One region of the Janthinobacterium sp. GW460-12-1-14-LB5 genome, then DNA from elsewhere that is predicted to be linked to it. Evidence: predicted binding sites of a transcription regulator. Region 1 holds the regulator's gene; the other holds the start of a gene.
What was found. The regulator FliA, encoded in region 1, starts transcription of late flagellar genes. The targets are predictions, from matches to a motif close to CTAAAGTTTNNNNNNNNNNNGCCGNTA.
Positions count from the first base shown of each region.

Region 2: the regulator FliA is predicted to act here: its motif matches at 2,680-2,706, upstream of AC07X6_RS21375 (FlxA-like family protein).

Region 1 covers NZ_JBWKYD010000020.1:74,189-81,817, reverse strand. Annotated here, with positions in the region: gene flgA (flagellar basal body P-ring formation chaperone FlgA) at 1-255, shown strand, start outside; gene flgM (flagellar biosynthesis anti-sigma factor FlgM) at 367-675, shown strand; gene AC07X6_RS20470 (flagella synthesis protein FlgN) at 684-1,151, shown strand; gene AC07X6_RS20465 (hypothetical protein) at 1,171-2,025, opposite strand; gene AC07X6_RS20460 (translation initiation factor Sui1) at 2,098-2,460, opposite strand; gene motD (flagellar motor protein MotD) at 2,511-3,299, opposite strand; gene AC07X6_RS20450 (flagellar motor protein) at 3,316-4,062, opposite strand; gene AC07X6_RS20445 (RNA polymerase sigma factor FliA) at 4,044-4,775, opposite strand; gene AC07X6_RS20440 (MinD/ParA family ATP-binding protein) at 4,820-5,683, opposite strand; gene flhF (flagellar biosynthesis GTPase FlhF) at 5,676-7,004, opposite strand; gene flhA (flagellar biosynthesis protein FlhA) at 7,345-7,629, opposite strand, start outside.
Region 2 covers NZ_JBWKYD010000022.1:2,949-10,577, forward strand. Annotated here, with positions in the region: gene AC07X6_RS21360 (alpha/beta fold hydrolase) at 1-610, shown strand, start outside; gene dcd (dCTP deaminase) at 743-1,312, shown strand; gene AC07X6_RS21370 (PrpF domain-containing protein) at 1,345-2,577, opposite strand; gene AC07X6_RS21375 (FlxA-like family protein) at 2,736-3,077, shown strand; gene AC07X6_RS21380 (sensor histidine kinase) at 3,120-4,640, opposite strand; gene AC07X6_RS21385 (response regulator transcription factor) at 4,643-5,332, opposite strand; gene AC07X6_RS21390 (Spy/CpxP family protein refolding chaperone) at 5,526-6,014, shown strand; gene AC07X6_RS21395 (hypothetical protein) at 6,032-6,193, shown strand; gene AC07X6_RS21400 (hypothetical protein) at 6,197-6,361, shown strand; gene AC07X6_RS21405 (dioxygenase family protein) at 6,319-7,170, shown strand; gene AC07X6_RS21410 (DUF1501 domain-containing protein) at 7,167-7,629, opposite strand, start outside.

The DNA.
Region 1 (7,629 bases):
GTGGTGGGCGCCAGCACGAATATTTCCTTGCCGCCAGGCACGCCGATGCGCCTCGATACCCTGCGCCGCAAGCCGGTGGTGATGCAGGGCCAGCTGGTACGCGTCGTTTCCAGTGGCAACGGTTTCCAAGTGGCATCAGAAGGGCGCGCCATCGGCAGCGCCGGCGATGGCCAGACGGTGCAGGTACGCACGCAGAGCGGCCAGCAGATCAGCGGCGTGGCGCGGGCTGGCGGGCTGGTGGAGGTGGCGTTCTAAACACGGATGGATAGCGATATTGTAGTCTGGCGCACTAAAGTTCCTGGATAAGATGCCGATAAGAAGTCATATCCCGGAGTTTTTTGACTTCGACCAGACGAGGATCACGCTGTGAAAATTACCGACAACACCATTAAAAGCAATCCCGGCCTGCCGGTGGCGCCCGCGAGCACCTCCGGCGCCCGGAATGCCGAGAAAGCCCAGGCAACACCGACGACGTCGGACAATGTACGCCTGTCGCCGCAAGGACAGGCATTAGCGGCCAGTGCAACTGCCGGCAGCGGCGCCGTGTTCGACACGAAAAAAGTCGAACGCATCAAGCTGGCGATCGCCGACGGCCAGTTCCAGGTCAACTCTGAAAAAGTGGCGGACGGGCTCCTCGACACAGTCAAGGACTTGCTGCACTCACGAAATAGATAGGTTCCCTCATGCAATCAGTGACTCCGTTTTCCAGCCTGCGCGACGAGCAACAGCTCATGACCACATTGCTGGCATTGATGAAAGAAGAACAGCGGCATCTGGTTGCGGCTGACATCGATGCAATCACGGAGCTCACCGTACGCAAGACGGCACTCGTCGGACAACTGAGCCAGCTGGCGGCGCAACGCCACCAGGCGCTGGCGGCAGCCGGCTTCACGGCCGCCGAAGCGGGCATGGAAGACTGGCTGCCCGGCGCCAATGAAGCCGAAGCGGCGCCCCTGTGGAAAGCCCTGCTCGAGACCACGCGCGAAGCCAAGGAACAAAACCGCCTGAACAGCCTGCTCGTCAACAAGCACATGGTTCATACGCAAGGCGCCCTGAACGCCATGCGCCCCCCGGCCCAGAGCGGCAATTTCTACGGCCCCAGCGGCCAGGCGACGACAAACACGGCCAGCCGCCGCGTCGTCATCGGCTAGTCCCCCCTTCTTTGCCCGTTCAGCCGTGCGCGGGATGCCCCGTGTGCTGGCGGAATTTTGCCGCGATGGCCTGCCCCTTCGCCGCGGCGGCGGCTTGCTGCTCCGGCGTCAGTTCCGCCTGCAGCCAGTGCCAGTATTCATCCTGATACGGATTGGTGACGCCGGGCGCCAGGATATCGTCATACACGAGGCGCAGGGCCAGCAGATAGCCGTATGCTTGCGGCGCATCCTTCTGCACCACCTCGCCGTCGCGCAGATACGCCATCATCAGGGTAGCCACGCTGGAGAGTTCAGCCTCGTCCGCCTGCGCCGTCAGCTGGGCGATGGCTTGCCGCTTCCACGCCTGCACCAGCGGATCGTCGGGACGGTTGCGCAGGGCGCTGCGGTCGCCGAACGGCCCTTCCGACAGGAACAGGGTGGCCGCACCGGGCACGCCGCCTTGCGCGGCGCTGGCCAGGTAAGCCAGGCGATCGTCGCGCTGGCGCTGCGTCAGCCCCCCGCACAGCTGCTGCTGGGCTGCTTTTTCTTCCGCCGTCATCTCGCGTCCCAGCTCGAATTCCAGCCCCGGCAAGCGGTTTTCGCGCTGGAAGACGATGCAGTCGTCGATCAGGTTGAAGGCCGCATACGCGTCTTGCGCCCTGCCGCTGGCAGCCAGGCGTTCGAGCCGTTGCTCCAAGGAAACGACAACGGGCGCTTCAGCCGCAGGGACGGCGGCATCGATAGTCAAATACGATTCCAGGCTGCGTCCCGCCGGTGCGCTGGCGGCAGCGGTGGAAGATTCCGGCGCCCCGCCGCCGGGTGCGGGCCAGTACACGAGCGCCAGCACTGCCGCGATGGCAGCGGCGATGGCGATACTGGTGAATTTGACGTTCATGGTGAGGATGCGCGTGGACGGAAGCGCACGTTACCACAGGCCTGCGGCAGCGGGCCGCACGCCTGCGCAAGCTCAGCCGCCGGCCTTTTTCGGCTGGTGGCCCAGCTTGGCCAGCGCGGCCATCACCGTCTCGACGTGGTCGCCCTGCACTTCGATCACGCCATCCTTGACCGTGCCGCCCGAGCCGCACTGCGTGCGCAGCTGCTTGCCCAGCAGGGCCAGCGCGATGGCGTCCAGCGGCAAGCCTTTCACCACGGTGACGCTTTTGCCGCCGCGGCCCTTGGTCTGGCGCGACACGCGCACCACGCCGTCGCCGATTGGTGCCGCCTTCGCTTGCGCCTTGCACGCGCATTGCGCCAGCGGCTGGCGGCAGGCGGGGCACATGCGGCCCGTTTCAGTGGAATACACGAGACCGCCCAGGGAACTGCTTTTCATGATGAAGAGATAAAAAGGGAGAAGGCCGCGATTGTACCAAGCGCCGGGGGTCAGTTGGCGGGAGCCGGAGCAGGTGCTATGGGCGGCGTCGGCACTTCCGTCACCGTCTCGGGGATGCCCGACAAGATCGTCACGGCCACTCGGCGGTTGCGCGCACGCCCTTCCGGGGTTTCGTTGGGCGCCACGGGGATGTTGTCCGCGTGGCCGACGGCCGTCAGGCGCGTGGCCTTGACGCCGCTGGCGATGAACAAACGCACGACGGCGCTGGCGCGCGCGGCCGACAGTTCCCAGTTCGAGGCAAAGGTCGAATTGCTGATCGGCTGGACGTCCGTATGCCCTTCCACCTGCACGTCGTGCGTGTCATCCTTGAGCAGCACGGCGACGGCGCGCAAGGCCTGGTCCGACTCCGCCGTCAAGCCCGCCGCGCCCGGGTCGAACAGCACGCTGGCGTTGATTTCCACGCTCACGCCGCGGCTCGTCTGCGTCACGCGCACCTTGCCTTCCTTCACCAGCGGCGCCAGGGTAGATGTGAGGTCCTGCGCCAGGCGCGTCATGTGTTCGCGCTCGCGGCGGATGGCTTCCGTGCGGCGTTTCAGGGCGGGGTTCGGCAGCGGAATCGCCTGCGGCGCTTCCATGATGATGGGCGGCGCGCCCTTTTCCAGGCTGAAGGCCTGGCCGATGGCGTTCTGGAAGACGCGGTATTTGCCTTCGTTGACTTGCGAAATCGCATACATGACGACGAAAAAGGCGAACAGCAGGGTGATGAAGTCGGCGTACGAGATCAGCCAGCGGTCCTGGTTGTCCGGTTCCTCGTCATACTTCCTGCGCGCGCGCCGCATCATGGTCAGTGCTCGCTCAGTGCTCGTGAAGCAGGCTGGCGACGCGCTCTTCGATGATGCGCGTATGGTCGCCCGTGGCGATGTCGTACAGCACGGCGGCCGTGATTTCATACTGCAGCACGCGGCGCGAGACGATGGCCTTGAGTTTATTGGCCACCGGCAGGAACAGCAGGTTGGCCAGGCCCACGCCATAAATCGTCGAGACGAAGGCCACGGCGATGCCGCTGCCCAGCTTGCTCGGGTCGGTGAGGTTTTCCATGACGTGGATCAAGCCCAGCACGGCGCCCAGGATGCCGATGGTGGGTGAATAGCCGGCCGCCGATTCCCACACCTTGACGGCCTGGCGCTCGGCCATTTCATAGGCGGAGATTTCCACGTCGAGCAGCTGGCGCAGCTTGTCGGGCGCGATGCCGTCGACGATCATGCGCAAGCCCTTGGCATTGAAACGGTCGGCCGTGTTTTCCATCAGCCGTTCGAGCGCCAGCGGGCCGTCGCGGCGCGCCGTCAGGCTCCATTGGCCGATGTCGCGCGCCAGCGCGGCCCGGGTGTCGGACGGCGGCAAGAACACCCAGCGCAGCATTTCCAGGCCGCGCACGAAGGTGCGCAGGCGCGTCTGCAGCAGCACGGCGCCGAAGGTGCCGACGATGACGATGGCGAAGGCGGCCGGCTGCAGCAGGGAGGCCATCTTGCCGCCTTCCAGTGCCTGGCCGACCAGCAGGCCCGCCAGCGCCAGCGCCAGCCCGATTACGCTGGACCAGTCCACGCCAGCTCCCTCAAGGTTGCGCGCAGGCGCGCGACGGCCTGGGTATGCAGCTGCGAGACGCGCGATTCCGATACGCCCATCACCGCGCCGATCTCCTTCAGGTTCAGCTCTTCTTCGTAATACAGGCCCATGAGTATTTTCTCGCGTGGCGGCAGCGCGTCGATGGCATCGATCACGGATTGCCGGAAATCGGTGTCGAGCAGGGAACGCAAGGGGTCGCTGCCCTCGTCCACGCAGTGGCGGTCGAGGAAGCTGTCATTGCCGTCCGGATCATGAAAGTCTTCGTAGTACACCAGCTGGTGGCCGCCGCCGTCGCCCAGCATTTCCTGGTAGTCGGCCAGCGACATTTTCAGCAGTTTCGCCACTTCCGACTCCGTCGGCGGGTGGCCCAGGCGCTGCTGCAGGATGCTCATCGCCTCTTCGATCTTGCGCATGTTCTGGCGCATGCTGCGCGGCAGCCAGTCGCTGGTGCGCAATTCGTCGAGCATGGCGCCGCGGATGCGCAGCACGGCATACGTCTCGAACTGCGCGCCATGCGTCTCTTCATAGCGGGTAATGGCATCGAGCAGGCCGATCATGCCGGCCTGGATCAGGTCATCGACCTCGACCGAAGGCGGCAATTTCGCCTTCATATGGTGCGCCAGACGCTTCACCAGCGGAATATGCTCCGTCAGCAAATAGTCCTTGTTCGATTTCCCTTTGACCGTGTACATAGGCTGCTTATTGTTTTAACTGCTATCGTGTGCGGATGATGGAATCAGGCGCTGAACTGGTGCGGGCTCCCCGTCTGGTACAAGGTACCGCCGAGCACCGGCGCCGCCGAACGGGCCAGCCGCTCGGCCAGACCGCGAAACGCCACCGAGGCGCCCGCCAGCGGAAACGCATCGACCACGCTGCGGCCCAGACGCGCCGCGCGGTGCAGATACTCATCGGCAGGCACCGACCCCATCGAGGTCAGCTTCACGGCCAGGTAACGGCTTGCCGCCTGCGCCATATTATCGTACACCACTTTTGCCTCGGATTCGGAAGCGCCGGTGACGAGAATGCCGAACGGACGGCGCCCCAGCTCCTGGCTCAGGCGCTTGATCAGGCAGTAGGCCGCCTTGATCGAGGTGGCGCTGGTCGACACTTGCACCACGATATCCGACGAAGCCATCAGCGGCACGGGGAAGCAGTCGCCCTCGTCGGCCACGACGCCGTCGACCAGCACGATGCCGCTCTGGCGCGCCAGCACCTCGAAAGTCTTGCCCAGGCGGCGCAGTTCATCCGCGCCCGCATAATCCATGCTGTCCATCAAATGGTTGCGCGCGCCCAGGCTGGCCACGCCGAAGCCTTGCGGCACCTGGTGGATGACCTGGTTCAAGCCGCACTGCTGGCGCGCCACGTCGCGCAGGCTGGCGCCGTGCGCCAGGCCCAGGCGCGATGCCACGCCATCGCTGCCGCCGCTGGCGTCGAGCAGCAGCACGTCATTGCCGCCGTAGACGAGCGAAGCGCCCAGGTTGACCAGCATGGCGCCCTTGTCGTCCTGCGGCGTGGCCGAGAGGAACGTCATGACGCGCGGCTGCGGGCCGGCCAGCATGCGGCGCAAGCCTTCGGCCTGGTCGAAATCGAAATTAGCCAAGGTGCACCCCGCGCGCTTCATTGTTGCGGGCGGCCGCCTGCGCCATCAGCAGCGGCAGTTCGGCATCGGAAAACTGCGTCGCCGCCGCATCGCGCTTGAGCTTGAAGGCGCGGTCGATCAGGTAGCCGCGGTCGGCCAGGTACAGGTCTTCCGGCACGCGCTGGCCGTTCGACACATAAAACAGGTTCAGCTTCTGGCGGATCACCACGTCGAGCACATTGCCGATCGAGGCCGCTTCATCGAGCTTGGTCATGATGCAGCCGGCCAGGCCGCTGCCCTGGTAGGCCCGCACCACTTCGTTCAGCGTTTCCTGCGTCGCCGTGGAGTTCAGGCACAGCAGGCGCTTCACGTCGGCGCCGGCGCCCGACAGCATGGCTACCTGCTCCGTCACCATCTGGTCGCGCTGGCTCACGCCCACCGTATCGATCAGCACCGTGTGCTTGTTTTTCAATTCTTTCAGGGCGATGCGCAAGTCCGCCTCGTCCTTCACCGAATGCACCATCACGCCGAGGATCTTGCCGTAGATGCGCAGCTGTTCGTGCGCGCCGATACGATAGGCGTCCGTGGTGATCAGGGCCAGTTTTTCGGGGCCATGGCGCATCACGCAGCGCGCCGCCAGCTTGGCCGTGCTGGTGGTCTTGCCGACGCCGGTCGGGCCCACCAGGGCGAATACGCCGCCCTGCTCCAGCATGGCGTCTTCGTTGGCCACAGTATTGAGGTTGCGGCTCAGGACCGTCTTGATCCAGCGCATGCTTTGCGCGCCGTCGAGGCCGGCCGGCAGCTTGTCGATCAGGTAGCGCGCCAGGCTGGCCGAGAAGCCGGCGGCCAGCATTTCGCGCAGCACCACGGCTTTTTGCGGCTCGCGCTGCTGCGTCGAGCCCCACGAGATTTCCGCCAGCTGGGTTTCCATCATGCCGCGCATGGCGCGGATTTCATTCATCATGCCGCTCATTTCGGCGGCGGCGTTTTCCTTGACGTGCGCCAGCGCGCTGGCCATCATCTGCTGCATGCGGGCCATGTCCACTGGCTCGGAGGCAGCCTGGCGCGGTGCGGCGGGACGTGGCGCGGCCGGGCGCTGGGCCGGGGCGGCCGCACGCTGCGGCGTGGCGAACTGGGTCTGCAACTGGGGACGGGGCTGGGCCATTTCGGAGGCGGCCGGCGGCGACGCCAGCGAAGCGGCATCGTCATTGGCCAGCGCGAGGATTTCCACCACGCCATCGGCCTGGCGGTTCGACAGGATCACGGCATCGGGGCCCAGCGCTTCGCGCACCTTGCGCAGCGCATCGCGCGACGAGGCGCCCGTAAATTTCTTCACATTCATGACCGGCCTCCCGGGGCGGGGGTGGCGCAATATGGGCTGAACTGTGTGACCATCATCGACTCCTGTTGCTTGAGTGCTGTCTTCCACATGGACACAGATCACCCGGACAGTTTCCATTATTAGCGATGCTTGGAGGAAATGATCGAAGGAACAGGACGGGAAAGTACCCGTTATTCAGTTTGCCAGTAGGAAATTGATGAAAAAATAAGCAAAAAGGTGGCAGGGACCGTCGTCAGGTGACCGACATCCCCCATTCAAAACCCCAAGGCGGCAACTGGGGTCGAACCCTGAGGGTTCGACCCCGGCCCTTCGCCTGGGTTTGCGGTCTTAACGATGCCGACTATTGCGCCCCCACCAGCGCCGTGACGCGGATCGTCTTGGTTTCCGGCACTTCCGCATGCGACAGCACTTTGAGCTGCGGCAAGGCGCGGCGCAGGAAGCGCGACAGCAAGGCGCGCAGCGGCGCCGGCACCAGCAGCACCGGCGTCAGCCCCAGCGCTTCCTGCTGTTGGGCCGCCAGGCCCGCCTGGTGCGCGATGGTGTCGGCCAGGCCCGGTTCGATGCCGGCGCCGTCGCCGCCATTGCCCATCGCTTGCATCAGCAAACGCTCCAGGCGGCTGTCCAG
Region 2 (7,629 bases), on a different contig from region 1:
CTACAGCGCGCCCGTGATCCTCGTCGGCCATTCGCTGGGCGGCATGCTCAGCGTGATGGTGGCCAAGCAGCGGCCGGATCTCGTGCGCTGCGTGGTCTTGCTCGATTCGCCCGTGGTGGCGGGCTGGCGCGCCTTGCTGGTGCGCCTGGCGCGCAACACGGCGCTGGGCGAGCGTTACTCTCCCGCCCGTTTTTCCGCCCGGCGGCGCAAGCTGTGGCCCGACGCGCAGGCGGCCTATGAACATTTCGCGGCCAAGGACATGTTCGCCATCTGGGCGCCGCAAGTCTTGCGCGATTATATAGACAGCGGTCTGGTCCCCCATCCGGACGGGGTGCAGCTGCGCTTTACGCGCGAAGTGGAAACCGATGTCTACCGCAGCTTGCCGCACCATATCGGCGGCCTCGTCAAGGATGGTTTTCCCGTGCCCATCGGTTTTATCGGCGGCACGGAGTCGGTGGAATGCCGGCAAGCGGGCTTGACGGCCACGCGCAAGCTGGTCGGCAAGTTCTTCCGCCAGGTGCCGGGCGGGCATCTGTTTCCCATGGAAAACCCGGAACTGACGGCGCAAGTGGTGCGCGAGATGATCACGGCATTGCTGGCGAAACAATAGCCTGACGCCAAGGATTTTCAGGGGATGGGGGCCAACAACGGCGGATTTTCGCGTAAAATCCTGCCATTCGGGCCGCGCCTGCACCTGGCGCGCCGCCCCAGCCATTCGATATTCTAGAAAGATACCCCTGCGATGACGATTAAAAGCGATAAATGGATACGCCGCATGGCGGAAACAACGGGCATGATCGAGCCGTTCGAACCGGGCCAGGTCAAGGAACGCGACGGTAACCGCATCGTTTCCTACGGCACTTCCAGCTATGGCTATGACATCCGCTGCGCCGACGAGTTCAAGTTGTTTACCAACATCAACACCACCATCGTCGACCCCAAGGATTTTGACGCGAATAACTTCGTCGATGTGTCGGGCAAGGGCTATTGCATCATCCCGCCGAATTCGTTCGCGCTGGCCCGCACGGTCGAGTATTTCCGCATTCCCCGCAACGTGCTGACGATTTGCCTGGGCAAGAGCACCTATGCCCGTTGCGGCATCATCGTCAACGTCACCCCGTTCGAACCGGAATGGGAAGGCTATGTGACCCTGGAGTTTTCCAACACGACACCGTTGCCGGCGAAAATCTACGCCAACGAAGGCGTGGCGCAAGTGCTGTTCTTCGAGTCCGATGAAGTGTGCGAAACGTCGTACAAGGACCGCGGCGGCAAATACCAGGGCCAGGTGGGCGTGACCCTGCCAAAAACCTGAAGACGTTGAACGGGCAGGGCGCCGGCCCTGTTCTAAATCTGTTTCAGCAGCCACGCCTTCAGCGCGGTTGACGGCTGGTACAGGGGAACATGGCCGCGCAGCAAGATTTGCGCGCTGCGCCGGTAGGCCGCGCCGTCGATGGCGATGGCGTCTCCCGTCTGGCGCGCCACGATGGTGGTGGCCAGGATGCCGGCCGGGTTTTCTATGCCCAGTGCAATTTCCTCATTTACTTGCCCGGCAGGCGGCACGCCGCGCGCCAGCGCATGCGCCACCGTGCCCGGTATCAGGCAAGCGGCCGCCAGGCAGCAGCCGCCCGAAACGGCCAGCGAAGCGTGGCCCGCTTGCGGCGTAAAGTAACGTACCGCAATATTTCCCTCTCCCACGGCAGGCCCCACGATGCAGAACTTGGGGATGGTTTCGCTGCGTTCCAGTTCTTCCAGGGTCATCAACCCGCCATCGCGCTTGCGCAAGCCCATCAGCAGGCCTGCCGCGCTCCACACCTGGCGGATGGCGGCCATGAAAGCCGTGTCCGCTTCCAGTTCCGCGATGGACTCGCGCGCCGTCTTGCCGAACTGGCTCGCTGGCGCGATGACCATGGGCACGGCCACGTCCACGCACGAGACGGCATAACCGTGCACCACATCCTGCGCATTGCCTGTTGGTAATAATTTGCCCGTCTTGGCGCCTGCCGGCTGCTGCAGGAACAGGTCGACGCGGGGGAAACTGCCGGGCACGCCGGGAATTTCAGTGCCGGTAAAGCTGCCGTCGCGTTCGCGCGCCATGCGCGAGGTGGTGATGACGCCCGTATTCGTGTTGCGGATATCGATGTCGTGCGCGCCGATGGCCAGCGCCTCGATCACGCCGCTGTCCAGTCCCCACAGTTGCAGGGCGGACGACATATTGCCGCAGTTCACGCTCCAGTCGATATCGCCATGCTCGCCGGCCAGCTGCGCCAGGGTGCTGACCAGGCGCGGCTGGCCCGCGTGCTGCTCCACCTCGGCGAGGAAGACTTTATTGCTGGTGGGCGCGCCCCGTCCCAGGCCCGTGATCTGCCGGTTGCCCGGCTGCCGGCCGGACTGGGGCACGCCCAGCAGGTGGCGCAGCAACTCGTTGCGCAGCGCCGGGTCCGCAGGCATGGAGGACGCATGCAAGACCAGGCCCGTCGACGTGCCGCCACGCATGTGGTGGACGGGAAACTCGATCACGCCGCAGCGCTGGCGGGGCACGAGGTCGGGCAGGGCGGGCAGCAGGGGCGTCATCATCATTGATCGTGGTCAAGGCAGGAAGCGCCAGTGTGCCAGTTTTTCTTGCTGGCGTGCAAGCGGATGGCGTGTGCGGCGTCTTTACCCGCCTTTACACTTGCCGCCCTGTATTGAGTACCTTGCGCGCCGATAATAAGGTATTGAATGATCAGGGAGGCAATATGGTAGCGGCAATCGGTTCAGGCAGCGCGGTCAGTGCGGTCAGTGGCAGCAGTTCGGGCAGCAGTGCGCAGATCGCGGCGCTGCAAAAGCAGATCACGGCGGCGCAAAAGCAGTTGACGGAATCGCAGAAGGGCGAGCAGACGGAGGCGTCGCAAAAGCTGCAGCAGCAGCTGGCGCAGCAAATCCAGGCCTTGCAGGCGCAAATTGCTCAGTTGCAAGCGGTGGCCGCGCAGCAGGCGGCGCAACAGGATGCGCAGCCGGCCAGCAGTGCCGAGACGGCGGCCAGCCCGGCCAAATCGACTTCGTCCACCCTGGGCAGCATCATCGATACGCAAGCGTAACAGCATTCTCCGCGCGTAAAAGACGCCAGGCTCGCCGACAGGTCAGCCTGGCGTTTTGACGGGCAGCAACATTTCCACGCACAGCCCGCCGCCGCTGCGCAGGCTGGCGCCGATGCGGCCGCCATGGGCGCCGATGACGTGCCGGGCGATGGCCAGGCCCAGGCCGTGGCCATCCGTGCTGTGCTGGGTATTGCTGGCGCGGAAGAATGGTTCAAAAATGCGGACCAGGTCGGCTGGGGCCACGCCGGGGCCCCGGTCCAGCACGGCGATGCGCAGCAGATCCTGCTTGCCATCAGGCAGGCGCGACAGTTTCACTTCCACCGTGCCGCCATCGGGGCTGTGCTTGACGGCATTGCGCACCACGTTTTCCACGGCGCGCGCCAGCAGTTCCGGCTGGCCCGTGACGCTGGCGTCGGCCATGGCCGCGTCACCCGCCAGGGCGATATCCACTTGGCGCGCCTTCGCTTCGTAGCGGGCATCTTCCACGATGTCGTGCAACAGGTCGGCGATGCCGACGTCTTCGCTGAGCGGGGAGCCGGCCCCCGCTTGCCCGGCTCCCGCTTGCCCGGCGCCCGCTTCCAGCCGCGACAGGGTCAGCAGCTCGCCGATCAGTTTATCCATGCGTTCGCTTTCGCGCTCGATGCGCTGCATCGACGCGTCCATCTTGTCCGGCTGCTGGTGCGCCAGGCCGATGGCGGCTTGCAGGCGGGCCAGCGGCGAGCGCAGTTCGTGCGAGACATCATGCAGCAAACGCGTCTGGCTATCCATGAGATGGCGCAAACGTCCCGTCATGCGGTCGAAATCGCGGCCCAGGTCCGTCAATTCGTCGCCGCGCTTGCCGCTGGCGTGAAAACGGGGCGCCAGGTTGCCGTGCGAGGCGGCCTCGAACGCTTGCCGCAGCTCGCGGATGGGGCGCGCAAAATACCAGGCCAGCAAGAAGGAAAACAGCAGGCTGGCGGCGATGGCGGCGGCCAGGGGAATGAAGGTGCGGTAGGGGCTGTCCATGCGCGGGCCGGGCGGCATGCCGCGGCCGAATTCGCCGCGTGGCGGCGGGGCGCCCGCTTCATTGGGACGTGGTCCGGCTCCCATGGCGCGCGGGCCGCTCATGGCGACGGCATTGAGGGTGTCGCGCGCGGCGCCCGCCTCGGCATTGCGGAAGCGTTCGGACGAGGGCAGGAACAGCAGGTAGCGCTGGCCGTCGCTGCCGGTGACCGTGCGCACGACGGGATGGGGCGGGTTTTGCGCCAGCATGGCGCGCGCCTTGGCCAGCATGGCGGGATGCACCGCGCGGCCCATCAGTTCTTGCCCTTTGGCATCGACGGCAAACACGCGCATGCGTTCCATCTTGCCGAGAAATTGCCGCAAGGCCTGGCTGCCGCCCGCTTCCAGGGTGGCGCTGGCCGCTTCGATGGCCATCTGCGCGGGCGGGCTGGTATCGATGTCGAGCGCCCGCTCCTGCTGCGCGGCCCGGTTTTTCAGCCAGAAGGTGCCGCCGATGCCGATGGTGGCCGTCACTTGCGCCAGCATGATGCACAGAAAAAACTTCCAGAACAGGCGTCCCACGCTTACTCCTTGATCAGCTGGTAGCCGAGGCGGTACACGGTCTGCAGGCAGGAGCGGCCGTCGGCCAGACTGCCCAGCTTGCGGCGCAGGCTGCTCAAGTGCACGTCGATATTGCGGTCGAAGCGGGCCATGGGCCGGCCCAGGCCCAGTTCCGACAGTTGATTCTTGCTCACAGGCTTGCCCGCGTGGCGCACCAGCACTTCCAGCAGGTTGAATTCCGTGCTCGTCAGCTCCAGGTGCGCGCCGGCCCAGGCGGCACGGCGCTGTTCCGGCCACATCGTCAATTGCCCCACGGTCAGCGGCGCCAGGCCCGACGTATCGTGCGGCGCCGCTTGTGAACGGCGCAGGATGGCGCGGATGCGCGCCGTCAGCTCGCGCGGCGTGCACGGTTTCGTCACGTAATCGTCAGCGCCCAGCTCCAGGCCCACGATGCGGTCCGTATCGTCGCCGCGCGCCGTCAGCATCAGAATGGGCAGGTTGCTGCCGGCACGGATGCGGCGCAGGGTTTCCAGGCCGTTCATGCGCGGCATCATGACGTCGAGGACGGCGATGGCATACAGGCCCGTCAGCGCTTCGGCCGCGCCGCTTTCGCCGTCATGCACGGCGCGGGCGTCAAAACCTTCCTGCGTCAGGTATTCCTGGAACATGCCGACCAGTTCCACGTCGTCATCGATTAACAAAACCTTGCTCATGCCTGTGCTTTTTCGGGTGAATATCGCCCGATGATAGCAGTCAACAGGGGCTGTTCAGGACGCTTTTACCCGCTTTTACATCGGGAAGGCCACATGCCTGCTTACAGTCCTTTACACGCTTTTACGCGGCCCTAACGTTGCTTTACACGCCAGACGCCGACAATCAGGACTGATCGCCACGAAAGGAAAGCCGATGAAACACCTGAGTATTGTCCTGTCCCTGTTGCTGCTGTCCGCCTGCAGCATGCCGCTGGTCGCCCTGGCCCAGCAGGAATTCGCACCGGATGGTCCGCCGCCGCGCGCCATGCCGGGGCCGCCGCCCGGCTTCGGCCACGGCGCTGGCGGTGCGCCAGGCTTGCCGCCGTTTCTGCACGGCATCGAGTTGAGCGAAGCGCAGCAAGACAAGATTTTCGCCGCCACCTACGCCCAGGCGCCCTTGCTGCGGGAACAGGAAAAGATCGCCTTCCAGGCCCATGAACAGCTGCGCGCGCTGGCCGCCTCCAGCGCCTACGACGATGCGAAGGCCAGCGCGCTGGCCAGCACGGCGGCGCAAGCCATGGCGACGATCAGCTTGCAGCAGGCGCGGCTGGAGCAGCAATTGCTGGCCGTGCTGACGCCGGAACAGCGCAAGCAGGCGCAACAGTGGCAAGACAGCCGCCCCGGCCCACGCCGCCCCCAATAACCGACAGGAGATTAAGCATGAGCATCAGTGCCTTGAGTTCGACCAGCGCCACCAGTCAGCTGAGCGCGTTCAGCCGCCTGGACGGCAGCGGCAGTTTCAGCAGTACCAGCAGCCTGGGCGCGGCGAGTGCGGGCGGCAGCCTGTCCTCCAGCGGTAACCTGGTCAATACAACGGCTTGAAGCATGGAACGCAAGCTCGCCATTGCCGCCAGGAAAGTGCTCTCGCAACGGGCCACGCAAGCCCTGTTCCTGTGCGCCAGCCTGAGCCCCGCCTTGGCGGGCTTGCCCCACTTGATGGAGTATGTATGGAACTACATGGTCACGGTCTGGCATCCGACCTCGAAATGATGCGGCGACAGGCGGCCGAGCGGCGGCAAGTGCTGCGCTGGCTGCTGGCCGGCGCCGCCACCTTGCCCCTGGCCAGCTGCGGCGGCGGCACGGACGCCAGCGGTATCGCCGCAAGCAGCGGCTCTGCCGCTGCGGGTACGGCTACGACACCCGTCACGGGCGCCTGTTCCGTGATTCCCGAGGAAACGGGCGGGCCGTATCCGGCCGATGGCACGAACACGCATGGCGGCAGCATCATCAACGTGCTGAACCAGTCGGGCGTCGTGCGCAGCGATATCCGCGCCAGTTTTAACGGCGCCACGGGTGTGGCGGCGGGTGTGCCGCTGACCATCCATTTGCAGTTGCTCAACGCCAGCGGCAGCTGCGCCAGCCTGGCCGCTTATGCCGTGTATCTATGGCATTGCGACCGCGACGGTCTGTATTCGCTGTATTCGAGCGGCGTGACGGCGCAAAATTACCTGCGCGGCGTGCAGGAAACGGACAGCGCCGGCAACCTCAGCTTCACGACCATCTTTCCCGGCTGCTACGCCGGGCGCATGCCGCACGTGCATTTCGAGGTCTATCCCAGCCTGGCCAAGGCGGCTGCTGCCGCGAACCGCCTCAAGACCTCGCAGTTCACCTTCCCGATGGCAACGTTGAATGAGGCCTATACGGCCAGCGGCTACACGGCCAGCGTGCGCAACCTGGCGCAGATCAGCTATGCCAGCGACAACGTTTTCAGTGACGGCACCAGCCTGCAGATGGCTACGGTGACGGGCAATGCCACGCAGGGCTATGTCGCCACCCTGGTGATCGCCGTGAACGGTTAAGTTGCTGTCATGAAACCCAGGTCGCGCCGAGCGAAGTTGCCGATATTCGGGAACACGTCGGCCAGCTGGCTGTCGGCCACGCCGAACCACTTGGCCAGGGTGGCGCCGTACTGGTCGACGGAAGTGGTCGGCAGCAGGGCGCCGGAACCCACGTCCAGCGCATGGCCCAGGCCCGTGACGGGGAAGGCGCCGTAGATGTCGCCGCCCTTGACGGCGCCGCCCACGACAAAGTGGTGCGCGCCCCAGCCGTGATCCGTGCCGTCGCCGTTGCTGCTGAAGGTGCGGCCGAAGTCCGAGGCCGTAAACGTCGTCACCTGGCGCCGCACGTCGGCGCCCTGCAGGGCCGCCAGGGTCGCGTCGAAATACGCCAGCGCGTGCGCCAGGCGCGCCATCAGGTCGCCATGCAGCTCCTTTTGGCGGTCATGCGTGTCGAAGCTGCCCAGGGTCACATAAAACACT